3 regions of the Streptomyces sp. NPDC048506 genome follow, and region 1 is predicted to be linked to each of the others. Evidence: riboswitches for the same ligand, from Rfam matches in the RefSeq annotation. Region 1 holds a riboswitch; each other region holds the start of a gene.
The links. Region 1 has a riboswitch for thiamine pyrophosphate ahead of thiC (phosphomethylpyrimidine synthase ThiC). Riboswitches for the same ligand answer to the same signal wherever they lie in the genome.
Positions count from the first base shown of each region.

Region 2: it holds a riboswitch for thiamine pyrophosphate, as region 1 does, so the genes downstream of both, thiO (glycine oxidase ThiO) here and thiC (phosphomethylpyrimidine synthase ThiC) in region 1, are expected to answer to the same signal.
Region 3: it holds a riboswitch for thiamine pyrophosphate, as region 1 does, so the genes downstream of both, AB0C96_RS20210 (thiamine ABC transporter substrate-binding protein) here and thiC (phosphomethylpyrimidine synthase ThiC) in region 1, are expected to answer to the same signal.

Region 1 is NZ_JBEZIX010000002.1:179,065-186,711, reverse strand. Features, by position in the region: gene AB0C96_RS02260 (LacI family DNA-binding transcriptional regulator) at 1-1,009, shown strand, start outside; gene AB0C96_RS02255 (metallophosphoesterase) at 1,238-2,389, shown strand; gene AB0C96_RS02250 (hypothetical protein) at 2,614-3,495, shown strand; gene thiC (phosphomethylpyrimidine synthase ThiC) at 3,609-5,402, opposite strand; TPP riboswitch at 5,398-5,554, opposite strand; gene AB0C96_RS02240 (YibE/F family protein) at 5,626-7,014, shown strand; gene AB0C96_RS02235 (SsgA family sporulation/cell division regulator) at 7,116-7,538, opposite strand; gene AB0C96_RS02230 (helix-turn-helix domain-containing protein) at 7,642-7,647, opposite strand, start outside.
Region 2 is NZ_JBEZIX010000052.1:59,588-67,234, forward strand. Features, by position in the region: gene AB0C96_RS33680 (NAD(P)/FAD-dependent oxidoreductase) at 1-579, shown strand, start outside; gene AB0C96_RS33685 (hypothetical protein) at 617-1,780, opposite strand; gene metF (methylenetetrahydrofolate reductase [NAD(P)H]) at 1,818-2,735, opposite strand; gene thiE (thiamine phosphate synthase) at 2,888-3,538, opposite strand; gene AB0C96_RS33700 (Rv2175c family DNA-binding protein) at 3,657-4,022, opposite strand; gene AB0C96_RS33705 (FAD-dependent oxidoreductase) at 4,195-5,475, opposite strand; TPP riboswitch at 5,653-5,765, shown strand; gene thiO (glycine oxidase ThiO) at 5,763-6,986, shown strand; gene thiS (sulfur carrier protein ThiS) at 6,983-7,204, shown strand; gene AB0C96_RS33720 (thiazole synthase) at 7,213-7,647, shown strand, end outside.
Region 3 is NZ_JBEZIX010000023.1:91,324-98,970, forward strand. Features, by position in the region: gene AB0C96_RS20190 (Rossmann fold nucleotide-binding protein) at 1-784, shown strand, start outside; gene AB0C96_RS20195 (hypothetical protein) at 961-1,968, shown strand; gene AB0C96_RS20200 (ABC transporter ATP-binding protein) at 1,949-3,031, opposite strand; gene AB0C96_RS20205 (iron ABC transporter permease) at 3,032-4,717, opposite strand; gene AB0C96_RS20210 (thiamine ABC transporter substrate-binding protein) at 4,771-5,847, opposite strand; TPP riboswitch at 5,954-6,074, opposite strand; gene rlmN (23S rRNA (adenine(2503)-C(2))-methyltransferase RlmN) at 6,108-7,214, opposite strand; gene AB0C96_RS20220 (DUF6333 family protein) at 7,339-7,647, opposite strand, start outside.

The DNA.
Region 1 (7,647 bases):
GTCGATCACGACCGTCTCCGACGCGCTCAACGGCAAGGGCCGGCTTCCGGATGCCACCCGTAGCCATGTCCGCGAGGTGGCCGACCGGCTGGGCTACCGCCCGTCCGCAGCCGCCCGCACGCTCCGTACCGGCAAGTCAGGGCTCCTCGGCCTGACCGTGACCACGTACGGGGATGAACCTTTCACCTTCACCGAATTCGCGTATTTCGCCGAGATGGCCAGAGCCGCCACCTCCGCCGCGCTCGCCCGGGGGTACGCGCTCGTCATCCTCCCCGCGACGTCGCGCCACGACGTGTGGTCCAACGTCGCACTGGACGGCACCGTCGTCATCGACCCCGCCGACGGCGACCCCGTCGTCACCGAACTCGTACGGCACGGCATCCCCGTCGTCTCCGACGGCCGACCCGGCGGCGCTCTGCCGGTCACCGGCTGGGTCGACAACGACCACGAGGCCGCCGTCCTCAGCCTGCTCGACCACCTCGCCGACGCCGGCGCCCGCCGCATCGGCCTGCTCACCGGCACCACCACCGACACCTACACCCGACTCTCGACCACCGCCTATCTGCGCTGGTGCGAGCGGGTCGGCCAGGACCCGGTGTACGAGTCCTACCCGGCGCACGACCCGTGCGCGGGCGCCGTCGCCGCCGACCGGCTGCTGGCCCGCCCGGACCGGCCGGACGCCGTCTACGGACTCTTCGACCCCAACGGCACGGACCTGCTCGCCGCCGCCCGGCGCTACGGCCTGCGGGTGCCGGAGGACCTGCTGCTGGTCTGCTGTAGCGAGTCCACCGTCTACGCGACCACCGAGCCGCCCATCACCACCCTGTCGCTCAAGCCCCGCCGCATCGGCACCGCCGTCGTCCAGATCCTCATCGACGCCATCGAGGGACTCGACAACGGGAGGCCCATCGAACAGGTGATACCGACCGATCTGATCGTGCGGACCTCTTCTCAGCGACGGTCCCCCAGAACGACCGTCAGCCCGCCGCGGGGACCCGCCGGAGACTGAGTGTGCAGCCGCACACGAACGAGCGGGCGTACCGGCCGGTGCCGGGCGCCCCCGCATGCCAGGAAAAAACAGGGCGATCTCGGGAGAAATCAGCCGCGAATGTCAGGCTCCGTCGGATTGACCACCCCCGGGTGCGTCACAAGCCGCGATCGGCATTCCTATGATGGGCGCACGACACCGCGGACCGCCGTCGACCAGGCACGGGTCCGATAGGTGCACGGCGGCGCGATGGTGGAGGGGTCGATGACTCAGGGGGCCAGTGAGGGACCCATGGTGTGGACCATGGCGGGGCAAACTCCGGAGTCCGCTCCGTTGCCCGGAACTCCCTCCGGCACGTCCGCGGGTTCCCCCTTCCCGCCTGCCGGTCCGCCGCTGCATCTGCCCGTCGGTCCGCCGCCCGTGGCACCCCCCGTGGTTCCGCCCGCCGCCCCGCCGGCCGAGGACTACACCCCGACCGCCCGTGACCTCCCGGTCATCACCCCGGTCCGTACGGACACCCTCATCGATCACCCGGCCGTCGTCCCGGCGCCCGAAGCCGCGAGCGACTCCCACGCGCCGGAGGGCCTGGGCCCCCTGTTCGTCGTCGGCGATGTGCACGGCTACTACGACGAGCTGCGCGAGGCGCTGGCCGCCGAGGGCCTGATCGACGCCGACGGCGACTGGGCGGCGGGCAACGCCCGGCTCTGGTTCCTCGGCGACTTCACCGACCGCGGCCCGGACGGCATCGGCGTGATCGACCTGGTCATGCAGCTCTCCGCGCAGGCCGCGGCGGCCGGCGGCTACTGCAAGGCCCTGATGGGCAACCACGAGCTGCTGCTGCTGGGCGCCAAGCGGTTCGGTGACACCCCGGTCCAGTCCGGCGCCGGCACCGCGTCCTTCCAGGCCGCCTGGCTCCTCAACGGCGGCCAGAAGAGCGACATGGACCGCCTTGAGGACCACCACCTCCAGTGGATGGCCCGGCTGGACGCCGTGATGGAGGAGGACGGGCACCTGCTCGTGCACTCCGACACCACCGCCTACCTCGAGTACGGCGACTCGATCGAGGCCGTCAACGACACCGTCCACGACGTCCTCACCCGCAGCGACGCCGACGAAGTCTGGGACCTGTTCCGCAAGTTCACCAAGCGGTTCGCCTTCCGCGACGAGTCCGGCTCGCAGGCCGTGCGCGAGCTCCTGGACGCGTACGGCGGCGACCGCGTCGTCCACGGGCACAGCCCGATCCCGTACCTGCTGGGCGAGGTGGGCACGGAGGACAGCGAGAGCGACGGCATCACGGTCGACGGTCCGCACGTCTACGCCGACGGTCTGGCCATCGCCATGGACGGCGGCATCACCATGGCCGGAAAGCTGCTGGTCGTTCAACTTCCGCTGACTGACTGAGCGTTCGCTGGGCAGATGTACCGCGGACCGGCGGGTGGTCGGTCGGGTCGGAAACAGGAGGCGGCACGGGCGGAATCCGGTCGTGGCATTACTCAATTTCCGTAAACTCTCTGTCACCCCGCGCCGGAGTCGCTCTACCATCGGTCTATCCGTAGCAGGCTCTCCTCCGTTTCCGCCCACCGCCCGGCCAACGCCGGCCGTACGGCCCTACGGAGCATCGGGGGATGCACATGAACAGCGCTCCGCACCTGCTGAACGAGGACCGCGCGGAATTCGCGCGGCTCCTTGATGAAGCGCTGCGTACCGCCGCATACCGCTCGGACGACCCCAGCGCCGGAGCGGAGAAGCACCTCAATACCGAGCAGTTGCGCACGATGGCGCTCAATGCGACCACCGCGATCGCCGCCTGCGCCACGGCCGAATACCAACGTTTCGTGCAGTTGCGTGCCGAACTGCGCGCGCCGGCGTCCACGCTGTCCGGCACCGGCGCGAACGGACCGACAGAGGACGAGACCACTGGCGAAGGACCGGGATCGGCCACCGCGGGCGAGTCCAAAAACACCGGTGCCGGACTGGCCGCGATGGTCACCGTCCTCGCCCCGGTCCTCGCGGGCATCGCCGCCGTGCTCTTCCTCCTCATCGGCTACGCCCTGCGCGCGATCAGCCCCGACAAGTCCCTCGCCGAGCCGCTGATCAGCGTGGGCTGGATCTTCGCCGCGCTCACCGCCGCCGGCGCCCTCGTCGCGATGGGCGGCCTGGTGGTCACGGCGCTGCGCAACGGCTCGTCCGCGCAGAACACCAGAGCCGAGGAGCTGGGCGCGGCACTGGACCTCGCGCACGAGGCCTGGCGGCACGCCCTCCTGGAACGCGGGCTGCTGCCCTTCCTCCGCGAGGCGCTGGCCGACCCGGCCGCCAGCCCGGACGACGACCCGGTCCGCTACGTCCCGCGCCGCACCACGGCCCCCGAGAGCCGCATCCCCACCCTCGGCTACACCCGCCCCGAATTCACCAGCCCCGACACCGGCTCCGCACGCACCCGCCCCCGTTACTCCAGCCCGGACTTCACCAGCCCGGACTACGGCGGGCCGGACCACCCGGCGGAGTAGCCGGATTCAGCACACGCGCACCCCAGGGGACCGTTGTACGCGGCAGTGTGTGGTGGAGGCACCAGTGTGTGGTGGAGACACCATCAGCCCCCACCACACACGCGGTCGACCGATCAGTCCGCCAACGGCAGGTACACCCGGTTCCCTGCCGCCGCGAACTCCTTGGACTTCTCCAGCATCCCCGCCTCGATCTCCTCGGGGGTCGCGTCCGCATCGCCGCCGAACTGCTCGGTGATGCTTCGGCTGATCTTCATCGAGCAGAACTTCGGGCCGCACATCGAGCAGAAGTGGGCCGTCTTCGCCGGCTCGGCGGGCAGCGTCGCGTCGTGGAAGGCGCGGGCCGTGTCCGGGTCGAGGGCCAGGTTGAACTGGTCCTCCCAGCGGAACTCGAAGCGGGCGTCGGAGAGCGCGTCGTCCCATTCCTGGGCGCCCGGGTGGCCCTTTGCCAGGTCTGCCGCATGGGCCGCGATCTTGTAGGTGATGACACCGGTCTTGACGTCGTCGCGGTCCGGGAGGCCCAGGTGCTCCTTGGGCGTCACGTAGCAGAGCATCGCGGTGCCCCACCAGGCGATCATCGCCGCGCCGATACCGGAGGTGATGTGGTCGTAGGCGGGTGCGATGTCGGTGGTCAGCGGGCCGAGCGTGTAGAACGGGGCCTCTTCGCAGATCTCCTGCTGGAGGTCGATGTTCTCCTTGATCTTGTGCATCGGGACGTGGCCCGGGCCCTCGATCATGGTCTGTACGCCGTGCCGCTTGGCGATGGTGTTCAGCTCGCCGAGGGTCTTCAGCTCCGCGAACTGTGCCTCGTCGTTGGCGTCCGCGATGGAGCCGGGGCGCAGGCCGTCACCGAGCGAGTAGGTGACGTCGTAGGAGGCGAGGATCTCGCAGAGCTCCTCGAAGTGGGTGTAGAGGAACGACTCCTTGTGGTGCGCAAGGCACCAGGCGGCCATGATCGAACCACCACGGGAGACGATGCCGGTCTTGCGACGGGCGGTCAGCGGCACGTACCGCAAGAGCACACCGGCGTGCACCGTCATGTAGTCGACGCCCTGTTCGGCCTGCTCGATGACGGTGTCCTTGTAGATCTCCCAGGTCAGCTCCTCGGCCTTGCCGTCGACCTTCTCCAGCGCCTGGTAGAGCGGGACGGTGCCGATCGGGACGGGGGAGTTGCGCAGCACCCACTCACGGGTGGTGTGGATGTTGCGGCCGGTGGAGAGGTCCATGACCGTGTCGGCGCCCCAGCGGGTCGCCCAGGTCATCTTCTCCACCTCCTCCTCGATGGAGGAAGTGACCGCCGAGTTACCGATGTTGGCGTTCACCTTCACCAGGAAGTTCTTGCCGATGATCATCGGCTCGATCTCCGGGTGGTTGACGTTGGCCGGCAGCACCGCGCGTCCGGCGGCGATCTCCTCGCGCACGAACTCGGGCGTGACGTTCTCGCGGAGCGCGACGTACTCCATCTCCGCGGTGATCTCACCCCGCCGCGCGTAGGCGAGCTGGGTGACGACGGCGCCGTCCCGGCCGCGGCGCGGCTGGCGGGGGCGACCGGGGAAGACCGCGTCGAGGTTCTTCAGCCCGCCGCGCGGGGAGGTGTGCTTGAGGCCGTCGTCCTCCGGCCGCATGGGGCGACCCGCGTACTCCTCGGTGTCGCCGCGGGCGATGATCCAGTTCTCCCGCAGCGGCGCCAGACCACGGCGGACATCGGTGTCGATATTCGGGTCGGTGTACGGCCCGGACGTGTCGTAGAGCGTCACGTCCTTGCCGTTGGTGAGGTGCACCCGCCGGACCGGGACCCGAAGATCCGGCCGCGATCCGGAGACATAGCCCTTGTGCCAGCCGATCTGCGGCTCGTTGCCGCCGCTGGCATCGTCGTCGTTTTTGGGCGTGCGTGCATCCTGCAGAGTCATGGAGACCCCAACTCCCTACGCCGGCATTACCCGGTAACAGGTTCGGCGGTCGACGCAGCGGCTTCCATCCGTCGACGTTTCACGTGAAACGTCGCTGGGACGGAGGTCAGCGCCCTCTCAGCCCGGTGCTCCGAGCTCCCGCGATTGCAAAGGTGCCACCACGGTAGCGGCCGATGCAGCGGGGTGAACAGGGGGCCCCATGAGTTCTTGGGATGATCTGGCGGTGAGCTCCCACGCGTCGCACCACCATGCCGCCCCGCACTCGCATACGCACGGCCACGGCCCGGCCGCGCCGGTCTCCCGGCATCTGCGGAAGGTGATCGCGGCCGTGCTGATCCCGTTCGCGGCGGCAGTGGCGGTCGGTCTGGTCGTGCTCTGGCCGGGCGGCGCGCCGCCCCACAAGCCCTCCGGTGTCGGCTTCGACCAGCCCACGGAGAAGGCCAGGGTCATCAAGGTGGTCGAGGTGAACTGCGCCGACGTCCACGCCGAGCAGCAGTCCCAGCCACCGTCGCCGACGGGACAGCCACCGGCCGGGGGAGCGGCCAAGGGCAAGCCCTGCCAGCAGGCGACGATCAAGGTCACCACGGGGGAGAACGCCGGGCGCACCTTCCAAACCGTGGTGACACCAGACGCCCTGCGGCGCTATACGACCGGGCAGGACGTGGTGGTGGCGTACTCCCCCAAGGCGCCGAAGGACCTGCAATACGCGGTCAGCGATGTCGACCGGTCCCTCCCGATGTGGGTACTGGCGGCGATCTTCGCCGGGGCGGTCGTGCTCGTCGGCCGGTTGCGCGGCGTCCTCGCGCTGGTGGCGCTGGCGGCCAGCTTCGTCGTGCTGACGCTGTTCATCCTCCCGGCGATCCTGCAAGGCTCCGATCCACTGGTGGTGGCGATCGTCGGGGGCAGCGCGATCATGCTGATCGCGCTCTACATGTGCCATGGGCTGACGGCTCGTACCTCGGTGGCGGTGCTCGGCACCCTCGTGTCACTGCTGCTGATCGGGCTGCTCGGCTCGGTGTTCATCAACTGGGCGCTGCTGACCGGCAATACGGACGACACCACCGGCCTGGTGCACAGCCTCTATCCGAACATCGAGATCCACGGTCTGCTGCTGGCGGGGATCATCATCGGGTCGCTGGGTGTGCTCGACGATGTGACGGTGACCCAGACCGCCGCGATCTGGGAGCTGAAGGAGGCCGATCCCTCAGCCGGCTGGCGTGCGCTGTACGGCGCGGCAATGCGGATCGGCCGGGATCACATCGCGTCCGTGGTCAACACCCTGGTACTGGCCTATGCGGGCGCCGCACTGCCTTTGCTGTTGCTGTTCTCGATCGCACAGAGCAGCGTCGGTACGGTCGCCACGAGCGAGGTGGTCGCGGAGGAGATCGTCCGCACCTTGGTGGGCAGCATCGGCCTGGTCGCCTCCGTCCCGCTGACGACGCTGCTGGCCGCTCTGGTCGTCTCAGCCGACCGCAGGAGTCACGGCGCGCCCGGGACGTCCGTGGAGACGGGGACGGGTACGGAGACAGAGCCGGGCGCGGGCGCGCTGGTGGACGCGGCGGGCGGCCGGACGCATCGGCGGGGTGGGCACGGCAGACGCCGCAAGCGCTGAGGCATACGGGCCCGCGCACGGCGCGGGATGCACACGGGTACGCGGCACGGACCGGCGTACCCGTTGCGGCGCCGCACCCAACGGCCTGGCGGGCGGCGGGGTCAGCCCGCGGGCGCCTCCGTGAGGATCTGGTCCAGGACGGCCTCCAGCATGTCGCAGACCTCTTCCTCACCGAGCGGCACCAGGCGGTCCGTACGGTCCAGGAACGCGACCAGCGGCGCCGCGCTCACCCGGAACAGGGCACGTTCGGCGCCCACTTGAAGGCTGATGAAGACATCACTGAGGTGCTCGGAGGAGACCGGCTCGATCCGCACATCGCCCTCACCGGACGGCCGGCTCAGCCCGTCCAGCAGCAACTCCCGGCCGAACGCCCAGGTAACGGGCGCATCGCCGGGCAGATCGAAGGTGAGCCGGACGGCGTACGGATCGGTGCTGGCGAAGTTCAGCTCCACCGGGATCCGGAACGCGAGCTCCTCCGAGACGACGAAGCTCATGATCACTTCTGCCTGAACTGTGTCGGTCATCAACCACTGCCCCGCACTTGATCAGAGATGGCCGGGTGCATCCCCCATAGCCCTGTGGACGCCATCGTGTGCCACCGGCCGACAGATCACAAGGAGTGAGTTTTCAGAT
Region 2 (7,647 bases), on a different contig from region 1:
GTCTGTCTGGCGCTGCGCGGGGCGCGGGAGCCGGGTGCGGTGCATCGGACCGTCGTCCATGCGGCGGACCGGGCGGCGGAGCTGGTGGGCGTGTTCGGGGACGGCCCCGGGCTGGGGGCACCTCCCAGCGGTGGCTGGGGGAGCACACCCTGTGCGCGGCCGACGGTGACGGTACTGCGCCCGGACGATCCCACCACCCGGCCCGACGACGACCACGAGGCCGTGACGCTGACCGCGGCGGTGGCGCCGCACGGCCCGGTCGACTGGCTGGACGGTGCGTCCGCCGAGGCGGAGGCGGACCGGCTGGTCGAGGTGGCCGGGGCGGCTGTTCCGGGGCTTGCGGAGCGGGTGTTGTGGCGGGAGGTGCGACCGCCCGCGGACGACGCGTTGGTGCCGGGTCCGGCGCTGGCGGGCCGGGACGGCCGGTTCCTGCGGCCGGGCAACCGCACCCGGATACCGGGGCTCTATGCGGTCGGCGGCTGGTCGCACCCGGGCGGCGGGCTGGCGCATGCCGGGATGTCCGGCGCGCTCGTCGCGGGGCTGATCGTGAACGGCGACGACTGGCACGGCTCCACATGAGCGCGGCCGCGGCGCCCGGCGCCGCGCCCGGGCCCACTCAGTAGCGGAACTGCTGTCCGTCGTAGCCCTGTTGCTGGTAGGGCGGGTAGGGCGGCTGCTCGGGCGGGAGTTCACCGTCGCGCTGCTGGGGGACCCATGCGCCGTCGGACGAGGCCTCCCCGTAGCCCTGGCCCGGGCTCTGGCCGAGCGGCCCGCCCTGGCCGTCGTACTGCTGCGCGCCGTAGGCCGGCGCGGCGTACGGGTCCGGCTGCGCGTAGGGGTCGTACGGGGCGGAGTACTGCTGGGCGCCGGCGTACGGGTCGGCGTAGGGCTGCTGCTGGCCCTGGCCGTCGCCGTACGCCGCGTAGGGGTCGGCGTAGCCGTCCTGGCCGGCCGCGGGCTGGCCGTAACTGCCGCCGTACGCATAGCCGTTGCCGTCGCCGGCGCCGCTGCCGGCAGTGTTGCCGTAGACGTCGTAGCCCGTGTAGTCGGCCTGCGGAGTGCGGGCGTCGGCGCTGTAGATGCCGTACTGGCCGGTCTCCTCGGGCAGCGGTTCCGGTGCGTAGACGGCGGTGGTGTCGGCCCGTGCGTAGTCGTTCCGGTCCGCGGTAGGTGGCGCGTCGTAGGACGGTGCGGGAAAGGCCTGGGTGGCGAAGACGCTCTGGTCCTGCGGGTCCTGGTACGGGTCCTGGGTGCGGTAGGGGTCGCCCGGCTCGTAGTCGCCGGTCTGGTAGCCGTACGAGCCCTGGCCGGCGTAGGTGTCCTGGTTCTGGAAGCCGCCGACGCTCCGGAAGCCCCCGGTGCTCTCGAAGGTCTCCGGGCCGCCCCCGCCCGCGCCGATGCCCGGGCCGGGGAGGTCGGCGGGCGGCTCACCGGCCGGTACCGCCTCCACGTCGGAGACCTGGAGGGTGGGTTCGGTGGCGGGCGGGCCGGACGGCCGGGCCCGGCGGCGCCGGCTCTCGCCGGGTTTGCCGCCCAGGGCCCAGCCGGTGGTGAAGCCGCGCTTGAAGGAGAGCGTCACCTGGGTCTGGCCGAAGGCGAAGGCGAGCAGACCGACCCCGATCACGATCACCGAGGGGATGACGACGCCGACGACCACACCGAGGAAGCCGGCGAAGGCGAGCAGCCGCCAGCGCAGCCGGGCCTTGTACTGGAGCAGTACCTCGCCCAGCAGCCACACGGCGACCAGGCCGAACGCGATGTAGAGGATCGTCCAGCCCATATACGCCCCTCTTCCGCCGCCCGCCGGCCAGCCGTGATCAGGACCGCTGGTGCAGCCCCAGGTTCTCGTAGATCTCCAGGGTCGCCGTGGAGTGGTTCAGGGTAATGAAGTGCAACCCGGGAACGTCCTCGGCCATCAAACGCGCACACAATTCCGTGGCGTACTCGATGCCAATGGAGCGTACCGCCGCCGGGTCGTCCTTGACGGCGAGGATCCGCTCGGCCAGCTCGGGCGGGAAGGCCGCATTGCTGAGCTGAGCGAACCGCTCGATCTGGCGCACGTTCGTAACCGGCATGATCTCCGGAATGATCGGTGTGGAGCAACCCGCGGCACCGACGCGGTCCCGCAACCGGAAGTAGTCCTCGGCGTAGAAGAACATCTGGGTGATCGCGAAGTCCGCGCCGGCCCGGCATTTGTCGACGAAGTGGGTCACGTCGGTGTCCCAGTCCGTCGAGCGCGGGTGCATCTCGGGGAAGGCGGCGACGCCGACGCAGAAGTCGCCGGACTCCTTGATCAGACGGACCAGGTCGGCGGCGTAGGCGATGCCGTCGGGGTGCTTGACCCACTCGCCCATGGGGTCGCCGGGCGGGTCGCCGCGGAGCGCGAGCATATTGCGGATCCCGGCGTCGGCGTACTGGCCGATGATGTTGCGCAGATCCGCCATGGAGTGGTTGACCGCGGTCAGATGGGCCACTGGGGTGAGAGTGGTGTCGGTGGCGATGCGCTCGGTGGCGCGCACCGTGCCGTCACGGGAGGTGCCGCCGGCGCCGTACGTCACGGAGACGAAGGTCGGCGCGACGGCCTCGATCCGGCGAATGGCGTTCCACAGGGTCCGCTCGCCCTTCTCCGTCTTGGGGGCGGCGAACTCAAACGAGTAGGACTGCTTGCCGGAGGCGAGCAGTTCGCGCACCGTGTGCGCGCGATCAGTCCTGGTGGAAGCTGTACCTAGGGCCATACGGGCAGGTTAACCACCGGCCGGGCACACACCAACCGTCTTCGACGTAATGCCTGGTTGGTCCGGTTCATGTCCACTGGTTGGACATTTTCCGCTCCGGCGCACCCGCCGAGGGGGCCGCGTCCGGCCCGGTCCCCGGCCCGCGGGGGCTCCTACGCGTCCCAGCCGCGGATGCGCTTGGCCAGCGCGGCCGCTGCCGCCCCCGGGTCGTCGGCCTCCGTGAGGGCGCGGACCACCACGACCCGCCGGGCACCGGCGGCGAGCACCTCGTCCAGATTGCCGGCGTCGATCCCGCCGATGGCGAACCAGGGGCGCTCGGGGGCCCGTGCCGCGGCGTAGCGGACCAGGTCGAGGCCGGGGGCGTGGCGGCCCGGCTTGGTGGGCGTCGGCCAGCAGGGGCCGGTGCAGAAGTAGTCCACGCCCGGCTCGGCGATCGCGGCGTCCACCTCGGCCTCGGCGTGGGTGGAGCGGCCTATGACGACGTCCGGGCCGAGGACGGCGCGGGCCGCCGGGACCGGCAGGTCGCCCTGCCCGAGGTGCAGCACGTCGCTGCCGATGGCGTGGGCGACGTCCGCGCGGTCGTTGACCGCGAGCAGCTTGCCGTGCCGCCGGCAGGCGTCCGCGAACACCTCCAGGTGCCGCAGCTCCTCGCCGGCCTCCATGCCCTTGTCGCGCAGCTGGACGATGTCCACGCCCGAGGCCAGCACCGCGTCCAGGAACTGCGGGAGGTCGCCCTGGGCCGTGCGGGCGTCCGTGCAGAGGTAGAGCCGGGCGTCGGACAGGGCCTGTCGTGCGGTGCTCATCGGGCGGTTTCCCCCCAGGTCGGGGGCGTACGGGCCGGGCCTTCCGGTCCGTACGCCCCTGGGATGCGGCTACGGATGCCGGTGCGGTCGCTGTCGGGAGCGGGCCGCACCGGGCGGATCAGACGGCGAGCGCCTGGGCCCGGCGCTTCACCTCCGTGCCGCGATTCTCGCGCAGCGCCTGCGCCGGGGTACCGGGCAGGGTCTCATCCTCCGTGAACAGCCACTCCAGCATCTCCTCGTCGGTGAAGCCGTCGTCCTTGAGGAGCGTGAGCGTGCCGACGAGGCCCTTGACCACCTTGTCGTCCTTGATGAAATCGGCGGGCACCTGAAGCACCCTGTTCTCGCCGCGGCGCACCGCGATCAGCTGGCCCTCCTTGACCAGCTGCCGCACGCGGGTCACCTCGACGCCGAGCTTTTCGGCGATGTCGGGGAGGGTGAGCCAGGCGGGGACGAGTCCATCGATGTTTGCGTCAATCTCGGTCACAGGACAAGCCTGCCACCTCGCACTGACAGCCGGTAGCCGGGCATCGCCATCAGGGGTCGCCGGCACCCCGGAGAGTGACGACGCCCCCCCGCGAGGCGCCCGGCGGCGCACCCCCGACTGCCCCCGGATGCCCCCGGTGCCCCGGACGACCCCGGTGCCCCGGCTCCGGCCCCTACTCGGCGGCGGCCTTCAGCGGTACCGCCGCGTTCGCCGCCCGGTCCCGGTCGAGGACCGCACCCCGTTCGATCAGCTTGCGGCCCTGGGCGAGGTCCCGCGGCCGCCCCACGGCCAGCAGCGCGACCAACCTGCCGGCCCGCCGACCGGACGGCGCCTCGCCCGCGCCCTCCTCGCCGCGCAGCCAGACCACCGACCAGGCGGCGCCGGTCGGGTCGCCGCGCCAGACCAGTTCGTCGGCGTCCCCGTGGTGCCCCGCGTACTGCACGAACCGGCCGAACTGCTCGGACCAGAAGTACGGGACGGGGTCGTAGACCACGTCTTCGGCCCCGCCCCGGGCGATGTTCTCGGCGACCGTACGGGGGCCCTGGAGGGCGTTGTCCCAGTGGTGGACCAGCAGGCGGCTGCCGTAACGGGTGGACGGGAAGGAGGCGCAGTCCCCGACCGCGTAGACATCGGGTACGGAGGTGCGCAGCCGCTCGTCGGCGAGCACGGAGGCGTCGTCGGGCGAGACCTCGACGCCGGAGCCGGCCAGCCAGGCGGTGGCGGGCCGGGCGCCGATCCCGACGACCACGGCGTCGGCGGGCAGCACGGTGCCGTCCGCGAGGGTGACCGCACCGGCGGTGACGGACGCGACCCGGGCACCGGTGCGCAGTTCGGCACCGGCGTCCGCGTACCAGGAGGTCATATGGGCGGCGACCTCGGCGGGCAGGGCACCGGCCAGCGGGCGGTCGGCGGCCTCGACGACGGTGACCGCGCACCCGGCCTCGCGCGCCGCGGTGGCGAACTCGGCGCCGATCCAGCCGGCCCCGACGACCACGATCTCGTGCTGGGCGGCGAGCACCGGCCGCAGCCGTTCGGCGTCGTCGAGGGTGCGCAGCAGGTGGACGCCGGGCATGCCCCGGCTGCCGGGCAGCGCGATCGGGTCGGCGCCGGTCGCGATCACCGCGTGGTCGTAGCGGACCGGGCCCTCGGCCGTATCGACCCGGTGGTCCTCCGGAACCAGGGCGGTGACCCGGCGGCCGAGGTGGAGGTCGATGCCGAGCCCGGCGAAGTCCACGTCGAAGGTGGGGCTGTCGGCCCTGCCCAGCAGCACCGCCTTGGACAGCGGGGGCCGGTCGTAGGGCTGGTGGGGCTCGTCGCCGAGCAGTGTGATCGCGCCGCGCCAGCCCTGTTCGCGCAGGGCGACCGCGGTCTGCACACCCGCGATTCCGGCGCCGACGATCACCACGCGCGGCGTGTGGTCAGAGGACGGGGAGGACATGCTCTGCTCGCTCACCCACTCACTCTAGGCCGGTGTGCCACGCCGCCCGCGCAGCGCGCAAGGAGATCTCTGACACACCGTCACACGCGGCGACAGCGGGGCGCGGGGCCGCCCCGCGTACGCCGGGACGCCCGCGCGCACACCCGGACATCGCCTTACGGCGCCTCGCGCCCCCGTACTAGGGTGACGGGTACACGCACTCGCGGGAGCCCGGACGCACCGGGCTGAGAGGGAGGCTGGCCGGCCTCCGACCGTACGAACCTGATCCGGGTCATGCCGGCGAAGGGAGGGGCTGGACGCCCATGCATCCACCTGCCACACCATCGAGATCGGACACCGGGCACCCCGACGTGCTCGTCATCGGGGGCGGCGTCATCGGCCTGGTCACCGCCTGGCGGGCGGCCGGCCGCGGGCTGACCGTCGCGCTGGCCGACCCCGCGCCCGGTGGCGGTGCGGCGTACGTCGCGGCCGGGATGCTGGCCGCGGTCTCCGAGCTGCACTACGGGGAGCAGACCCTGCTGGGCCTCAACCTCGCCTCGGCGCGCCGCTACCCCCGGTTCACCGAGGAGCTGGAGGAGGCGAGCGGGCAGCGGATCGGCTACCGGCGGTGCGGCACCCTGGCCGTCGCCCTGGACGCCGACGACCGCGCCCACCTGCGCGAGCTGCACGCCCTACAGCTCCGCTCGGGCCTGGACTCCCAATGGCTGGCGGGCCGCGAGTGCCGCCGCCTGGAGCCGATGCTGGCCCCCGGCGTACGCGGCGGCCTGCGGGTGGACGGCGACCACCAGGTCGATCCGCGCCGGCTGGCGAGCGCGCTGCTGGCGGCCTGTGAGCGGGCCGGGGTGGTGTTCCACCGGAGCCGGGCCGAGCGGCTAACGGTCGACCGCGGCCGCGCCACGGGCGCCGAACTCGCCGACGGCACACGGGTGTCGGCCGGTCAGACCGTACTGGCCGCCGGCAGCCGCAGCGGCCGGCTGGCCGGGGTGCCCGAGGAACTACTGCCGCCGGTGCGGCCGGTCAAGGGCCAGGTGCTGCGGCTGCGGCTGCCGGCCGTGCCCGCCGGTTCCCCAGCCTTCCTGTCCCGCACCGTACGGGCCGTGGTCCGCGGCAACCCCCTCTATCTGGTGCCGCGGGAGAACGGCGAGCTGGTCCTCGGGGCCACCAGCGAGGAGCTGGGCTGGGACACCACCGTCACCGCGGGCGGGGTGTACGAACTGCTGCGGGACGCCCACGAGCTGGTCCCCGGCATCACCGAGCTGCCCCTCGTGGAGACCTGCGCCGGGCTGCGCCCCGCCTCCCCCGACAACGCCCCGCTCCTCGGGCCGACCGAACTGCCCAGCTTCCATCTGGCCACCGGCCACTTCCGCAACGGCGTGCTGCTGACGCCGGTCACCGGTGAGGTGATGGCCGAGGTGCTGGCCACCGGGAACCTGCCCGAGGAGGCCCGTCCCTTCACCCCCGCGCGCTTCTCCCCCACCGCTTCCGGGACCGCGCGCCCCCGCCTTCCGGAGGAGCAGCCCGTATGAGCGCCCCCACCCCCACCGTTTCGGTGTCCGTCAACGGCGAGGCCCGTGAGATCCCCGGCGGGCTCACCCTCGACCGGCTGGTCTCGACCCTGTCCACGGCGCCCACCGGGGTGGCCGCGGCGGTCAACGACGTCGTCGTGCCGCGCACCCAGTGGCCCGCCACCCCGCTCGACGACGGCGACCGCGTCGAGGTGCTCACCGCGGTCCAGGGAGGCTGATCCAGGACATGTCCGATACCGCGCTCTTCCGGGGGACGTCCTCCGCCGCGCCCCGGGGCGGCTCCGCCACCGGCCCCGACCTGCTGACCATCGGCGGGACCACCTTCACCTCCCGCCTGATCATGGGCACCGGTGGCGCGCCCAGCCTCGACGTCCTCGAACGCGCCCTGATCGCCTCCGGCACCGAGCTGACCACGGTCGCCATGCGCCGGCTGGATCCCACCGTGCAGGGCTCGGTCCTGTCCGTCCTCGACCGGCACAAGATCGAGGTGCTGCCCAACACGGCCGGCTGCTTCACCGCGGGCGAGGCGGTGCTCACCGCGCGGCTCGCCCGGGAGGCACTCGGCACGAACTGGGTCAAGCTGGAGGTCGTCGCCGACGAGCGGACCCTGCTGCCCGATCCGATCGAGCTGCTGGACGCCGCCGAGACGCTGGTCGACGAC
Region 3 (7,647 bases), on a different contig from region 1:
CTACCACTGGTGCCGACAGACCGCGTCGGACGGCGACATCTTCGCCTCGATGCTCCGCAGCATCCACGACGACGCCGTCTCCGACGCCCTCGACGAGCACCTCGCCGGTGCGCAGGTCGTGGGCGTCATGGGCGGGCACGCCCTGGAACGCGGCACCGCCGCGTACGCGGGCGCCGCCCGGCTCGGCCGCCGACTCACCCGGGACGGCCTGACCGTCGCCACCGGCGGCGGCCCCGGCGCGATGGAAGCGGCGAACCTCGGGGCGTACGCCGCGCCCTTCGAGGACGGGATGCTCGACGCGGCGCTGGCGCTGCTGTCCAAGACACCGCACTTCACCCCGTCGGTCACGGAGTGGGCGCGGGCCGCGTTCGACGTGCGCCGGGACCGGCCGGGCGGCGGTGCCTCGGTCGGCATCCCCACCTGGTTCTACGGCCACGAGCCGCCCAACGCCTTCGCGACCCACATCGCCAAGTACTTCGTCAACGCGGTGCGCGAGGACGGACTGCTGGCGCGCTCGAACGCCGGTGTCGTGTTCCTGCCGGGCGCCGCCGGCACCGTACAGGAGATCTTCGACAACGCGACGCCGAACTACTACGGGTCGCGGGGCGAGCCGCGGCCGATGGTCCTCGTGGACCGTGCGCACTGGACCGAGGAGCTGCCCGCCTGGCCGCTGCTCCGGGCGCTGGCCGCGGACCGCCCCATGGCGGCCCAGATCGCCCTGGTCGACTCGGTGGACGAGGTCCCCGAGGCGCTGGCCCGCCTCCGGGCCGGGGCGGCCGCCTGACCCGGCGCGCCCCGATCGCACGCCGCTCCCCCGCTCACCGAGGGCTCCGCCGCCGCGCTCCCCGGCACGGTCGTCCGAGCTCTTTGCCCCTGTGAGGCAACTCCCGTCCCGAAATGCGCGTCTGCCAGGCCAGGTAATGAACAGGTAATGCTGACAGCGGGCGAACGGAGCTCTTGGTGATCATCGGCCTTCTGACGGCCGTAGCGGCGTCGGCCTGCTACGGCACGGGTTCGGTCCTACAGGCGGTGGGGTCGCGCAAGTCCGCCCGCCGGGAGGCGGCCAGGGCCTCCTCCACCGGTGTCACCCAGCACGGTGGTCCCAGCCTCTCCTCCACCGCGAAGGCCGCCGTGACCTGGGAGTTCATGGTGGGCACGGTGCTGGACTTCATAGGCTTCGGGCTGGGCGCCCTGGCGGCCCGCCTGCTGCCGCTGTTCCTGTCCCAGACCGTGATCAGCGCCAATCTCGTGATCACCGCGGTGCTGAGCATCAAACTGCTCGGCATCCGGCTCAGCCGGGCCGAGTGGGGCTCCATCGCCGTGGTCTGCTCGGCGCTGGTACTGCTCGCCACGGCCGCGGGACCGGAGGGCAGCGGCCACACTCCGATCGCCACGCACTGGTGGCTGCTGGTCGCTTCCCTGGTGCTCATCGGGGGCGGCACGCTGATCGTGCGCCTCCTGGGGGCGCGGGCCGCAATCCTGGCCGGTCTGCTCTCCGGCCTGGGCTTCGGCGCGCTCGGCGTCGGCGTCCGGGTGCTGAACGGCGTGTCCCCGTTCGATCTGCCCTCGCTGCTCGGTGACCCCGCGCTCTACGCGATTCTGGTGGCCGGCATCGGGGGGATGTACCTGCACACCGTCGCGTTGCAGATCGGTTCGGTGAACGGCGCCACGGCGGCGCTGGTGGTGGGCGAGACCGTGGTTCCGGGCATCCTCGGGGTGCTGTGGCTCGGCGACTCGTCCCGGCCGGGCTTCGCCTGGATCGCCGTCCTGGGATTCGTGGTGGCCGTGGCCGGGGCGGTCGCGGTGGCCTGGTTCGGCGAAGCGGACGAACCGGAGACGGAGCCGCGGACCGGGCCGGCGACGGCGCCCGGCGCGGAGCCGGGGGCGGCACCGGGACGGCGGTCCGCGGCGGGCGGGGCACAGGCCCCGGCCACGCGGGAAGAGGCCGTCACCCTCCCCCGCGGGTAGCGGCGTCCAGGACCACCACGTCCTGGGCGACGAAGGCGACCCCCGTCCGCTCCCCCACCTCGGGGGCGTCCCGCAACGCGCAGGCCGCCTCCACCTGCGGCCCCCCGGCCGGCTGGAGCAGCAGGGCGACATGGGTGCCGCGGAAGGTACGGGCCGTGACCGTACAGGGCAGGCCCTCGGCGGCGGGCGTGAGCCGTACCCCGGCCGGCCGGACGAGCAGCCGGCAGGGGCCGTCCGGGGTACCGGCGGGGACGGGCACCTTCCCCCAGGGGGTGGCGGCGGATCCGCCCTGCACCGTCGCCTCGACGACGTTGTCGAAGCCGAGGAAGCGGGCGACGAACTCGGTGGCCGGCCGCTGCCAGACCTCCAGCGGAGTGCCGGTCTGGGCGATCCGGCCGTCCTGCATCACCACGACCCGGTCGGCGAGCGCGAACGCCTCGCCCTGGTCGTGGGTGACGGCCAGCACGGTCGTTCCCAACTCGCGGAAGAGCCGCCGTAGTTCGACGACCAGCCGCTCGCGCAGGCCACGGTCGAGCTGACCGAGCGGCTCGTCCAGCATCAGCAGGCGGGGACGGGGGGCGAGCGCGCGGGCCAGGGCGACCCGCTGCTGTTCGCCACCGGACAGGGAGGCCACAGCGCGGCGTTGGGCGCCCGGCAGCCCGACGAGGTCCAGCAGTTCGGTGACCGTGCGCTCCTGCTCGGCGCGCGAGGAGCCCCGCATCCGCAGCCCGAAGGCGACATTGCCGGCCACGTCGCGCTGGGGGAAGAGCTGATGGTCCTGGAACATCAGGCCCACCCCGCGCCGATGCGTGGGCACGCCGGCCTGGTCGCGCCCCTCCAGCAACACCCGTCCGGCATCGGCCTGGTGGAGGCCGGCGACCACCCGCAGCAGGGTGGACTTGCCGCTGCCGCTCGGCCCCAGGACGCAGACGATCTCGTGCGCGGCGACGTCCAGGTCCACCGCGTCGAGGGCGGGGCTACCGGACGGGTCGAAGCGGACGGTCACCCCGCCCAGCCGCAGCAGTTGCTGCGGCTGTCCAGTGGTCCCGATCCGTGCGGTCATCTAGAACTCCCCGGTGTGGTCGATGGGGGTACCCCCGGCCGAGCCCGTGCGCGGCTGCGGGCGGGCGCGCTCCAGGGCCAGCAAGGCGCCGGCGCACACCACCATCAAGATGGTCGACAGGGCCATCGCCTGCCCGTAGTTGAGCTCTCCGGCACGTCCCAGCAGCCGCGCCACAGCCACCGGCAGCGTCGGACGGTCCGGCCGTGCGATGAAGACCGTGGCGCCGAACTCACCCAGCGAGATGGCGAAGGCGAAGCCCGCGGCGATCAGCAGTGCCCGGCGCACCATCGGCAGATCGACCTCGCGCCACACCCGCCACGGTGAGGCGCCGAGCACGGCGGCCGCCTCGCGCAGCCGCCCGTCGACGGCCCGCAGGACCGGGAGCATCGTGCGGACCACGAAGGGCACCCCCACCAGCGCCTGGGCGAGCGGGACCAGCCACCACGAGGTGCGCAGGTCCAGCGGCGGCTCGTCGAGGGTGATCAGGAAGCCGAAGCCGACGGTGACCGCGGAGACGCCCAGGGGCAGCATCAGCAGCCCGTCGAAGCCCCGGACCAGCCGGCTGACCAGCGGAATCCGCCCCGACGGGCCGCGGCGCAGCCGGGGCAGGGCCAGCGCGGCGGCGGCCAGTCCGCCCACCACCAGCGCGATCGCGGTGGCCGCCGCCCCGTAGGCAAGGGAGTTCCACACGGCCTCCAAGGGGGCGACCGCGAAGGCGCTGTCGGCGCCCGTGGCCGAGCCCAGTGAGGTGTAGAAGACCGTTCCATGGCCGTCCGGTCCGGCGAACGACCGCTCCACGAGCACCGCCAGGGGCGCGATCAGCAGGACGGCGATGACCAGGAGCGTTCCCCACAGCAGCGCCCACTGGCCGCGGCCGCGCGGCCGATGGGCGGTCCGGGCGGCGTCCACCAGCCGCAGTGCGGACTCCCTGCGGCGCACCGTCCAGGCGTGCAGCGCCAGTACGCCGAGCACCGCCACGAACTGGATCATGGTGAGGACCGCGGCCGTCGGCAGATCCAGGAAGTCCGCGGTCTGTCGGTAGATCTCCACCTCCAGCGTCGAGAAGGTGGGTCCGCCGAGGATCTGCACCACCCCGAAGGAGGTGAAGGTGAAGAGGAAGACCATCAGGGCGGCGGCCGCGACGGCCGGCCCCAGGGCGGGCAGCGTCACCCGCCGCCAGGCCGCGAACCGTCCGGCGCCCAGCACCCGCGCGGCCTCCTCCTGGCGCGGATCGAGCTGCCCCCAGAGCCCGCCGACGGTGCGTACCACCACCGCGTAGTTGAAGAAGACGTGCGCCAGCAGGATCGCCCATACCGAGGTGTCCAGGCGCACGCCCCACAGGTCGTCCAGCAGTCCGCCCCGCCCGAGCAGCGCCAGGAAGGCCGCGCCGACGACGACGGTGGGCAGCACGAACGGCACCGCCACCACCGCCCGCAGCAGCTGTTTGCCGGGGAAGTCGAAGCGCGCGAAGACATAGGCACCGGGCAGCGCGACCAGCAGGGTCAGCGCGGTCGAGGCGGCGGCCTGCCAGACGGTGAACCACAGGACGTGCACGATGCCCGGGTCGCTGAGCACCGCGCCGAAGCGGCCGAGCTGCCACTGTCCGCCGTCCTTCAGTCCCCGGCCGACGATCGCGACGACCGGGTAGCCGAAGAACAGCGCGAAGAAGGCGAGCGGCACCGCCATCAGGCCGAGCCGCACCGCCGTTCCCCGCGCCGGTCCGCGGCGCCAAGTGGTGGCTACTTCAGAACGAGCGAGGACCACTGCTTGATCCACTGTTCACGGTTCTGGGTGATCGTCTCCGGGGCCAGCGTCGTCGGCTTGTCGATCGTCGCGCCGTACTTGGTGAACACCTCCGGCACCGTGGCGTCCTTGCGTGCCGGGTTGACGAACATCTGGAGGGGCACGTCCTCCTGGAACGTCCGGCTCAGCAGGAAGTCCAGCAGCGCCTTGCCGCCCTTCTCGTTCTTCGCGCCCTTCAGGAGCCCGCCGAACTCGATCTGCCGGAAGCAGGTGCCGGTCGCGACGCCGGTGGGTGCCTCCTTCGGCGCGGGCTTCTTGCCGAGCACCTCGGCGGGCGGGCTGGAGGCGTAGGAGACCACCAGCGGCTTGTCGCCCTTGTCCTTGCCGGCCGCGGAGCCCGAGAACCGCTCGTTATAGGCCTGCTCCCAGCCGTCGACCACCTCGACGCCGTTGGCCTTGAGCTTCTTCCAGTAGCCCTGCCAGCCGTCGTTGCCGTACGCGGCGATGGTGGCGAGCTGGAAGGCGAGCCCCGGGGAGGAGGTCGCGGAGTTCTCGGTGACGAGCAGGCCCTTGTACTGCGGCTTGACGAGGTCGTCGAAGGTCTTCGGCGGCGCGATCTTGTGCTTGGCGAAGTAGCCGCGGTCGTAGTTGACGCAGATGTCGCCGTAGTCGAGCGGGGTGACGCGGTGCCGGTCCTTGTCGAGTTGCAGCGCCGCCGGGACGCTGTCCAGGCCCTTGGCCCGGTACGGGCTGAACAGGCCGGCCTTCAGCCCGCGGGAGAGCAGGATGTTGTCGATGCCGAAGAACACATCGCCCTGCGGATTGTCCTTCGACAGGATCGCCTGGTTGACGGCCTTGCCGGCGTCCCCGCCCCCGAGGACCTTCACCTTGTAGCCGCTCTCCTTCTCGAAGGCGGCGAGGACGGACTTCGACGCGCGGAACGAGTCATGGCTGACGAGCGTGACGGTCTTGGCGTCCGCGCTGCCGCCGCCCTGACTGCCGCATGCGGCGAGTGTGGTCATAGCGACCGCGGCGGCAACGGCCGCCGCGGTGATCCTGCTCGTGGTGCTCACTGATTCTTCCTCCTGGCTGGCCAGGAAGAGACGCGGCCCTGCCCGGTGTCCGCGGCTCGCGACGTCCGACGACGTGGCGCGGGTGACTCCGGGCAGGGCGCAACAGCATGAGTGACGACCGAACTTCCTACCCGGAATGACCCGGGCGAGGTTCAAGGGTCTGCGGGCACCGTAGGACTACGACGCATCCGCACTCTCAGCGCTGTGGCGCTCCCCTGTCGGAATGTGCATTTGTTCGGTCACACGGTACCAGCGGGTGGTCAGCGCTCCGAGGCGGCCAGCTGCCCGCACGCGCCGTCGATCTCCTGCCCACGGGTGTCACGAACGGTCACCGGCACCCCGTGCGCCTCGATGGCCCGCACGAACGCCCGCTCGTCCTCGGGGCGCGAGGCGGTCCACTTCGACCCGGGGGTGGGGTTCAGCGGAATCAGGTTCACATGGACGCGGTTGCCCTTGAGCAGCCGCCCCAGCAGGTCACCGCGCCACGCCTGGTCGTTGATGTCCCGGATCAGGGCGTACTCGATCGAGATGCGCCGCCCGGACTTCTCCGCGTAACTCCAGGCCGCGTCCAGCACCTCGCGCACCTTCCAGCGCGTGTTGACGGGCACGAGGGTGTCGCGCAGCTCGTCGTCCGGTGCGTGCAGCGAGACCGCCAGCCGGCACTTGAAGCCCTCGTCGGCGAACCGGAGCATCGCCGGGACCAGGCCGACCGTGGAGACGGTGATGCCCCGCTGGGACAGCCCGAGACCGTCCGGCTCGGGGTCGGTCAGCCGCCGGATCGCGCCGACGACCCTCTTGTAGTTGGCCAGCGGCTCGCCCATCCCCATGAAGACGATGTTGGACAGCCGCGCCGGGCCGCCCGGCACCTCGCCGTCGCGCAGCGCCCGCATCCCGTCGACGATCTGGTGCACGATCTCGGCGGTGGACAGGTTGCGGTCCAGCCCCGCCTGCCCCGTGGCGCAGAACGGGCAGTTCATTCCGCAGCCGGCCTGCGAGGAGATGCACATGGTGACCCGGTCCGGGTAGCGCATCAGCACGGACTCGACGAGCGTGCCGTCGTGCAGCTTCCACAGGGTCTTGCGGGTGGTGTCGTCATCGCACGAGATGTGCCGTACGACGTTCATCAGGTCCGGCAGCAGTGCGCCGGCCAGCTTCTCGCGCGCCGCCGCCGGAATGTCGGTCCACTGCGCCGGGTCGTGCGCGTAACGGGCGAAGTAGTGCTGCGACAGCTGCTTGGCGCGGAACGGCTTCTCACCGATCTCGGCCACCGCGTCGCGGCGCTCGGCGGGGCTGAGGTCGGCGAGGTGCCGAGGGGGCTGCTTGGCCCCGCGCGGCGCGACGAAAGTGAGTTCTCCGGGTGCAGGCATGGTTCGTCCAGTGTCGCAGATCATTTGGCGCGCCCCAGGTCAGGCTGGTGAGGGGACGAACACCCTCGGTCGTCGCCGGTCATCGTCGGCCGACCGCGCGGGGATTCTGCCGGCCGGCACGTCGTCACCCACCGATGAAGTACAGCCCCTCCATGTGGTGGGTGGAGCTCTTGGTGTGGCGGACCGTGAGTACGGAGGTCTCCAGATGCGTCCGGGGCCACGGGTCGGCCTCCCCCCGGGCCAGGCCGACGAAGGCGGACCACTCCACCTCCTCGGGCTCGGCGTCCAGGTCGACGTCGATGTCCTCCAGCATCTCGCCGGTGATGCCGAGGGCCGCGGCAACCGCGTGCGGGTCGCCGGTCAGCTCCCAGGGGTCCATCCCGGGCCATCCGGAGGCGTGGAACAGGGTGCCGTCGGGCAGCCACACGATGTC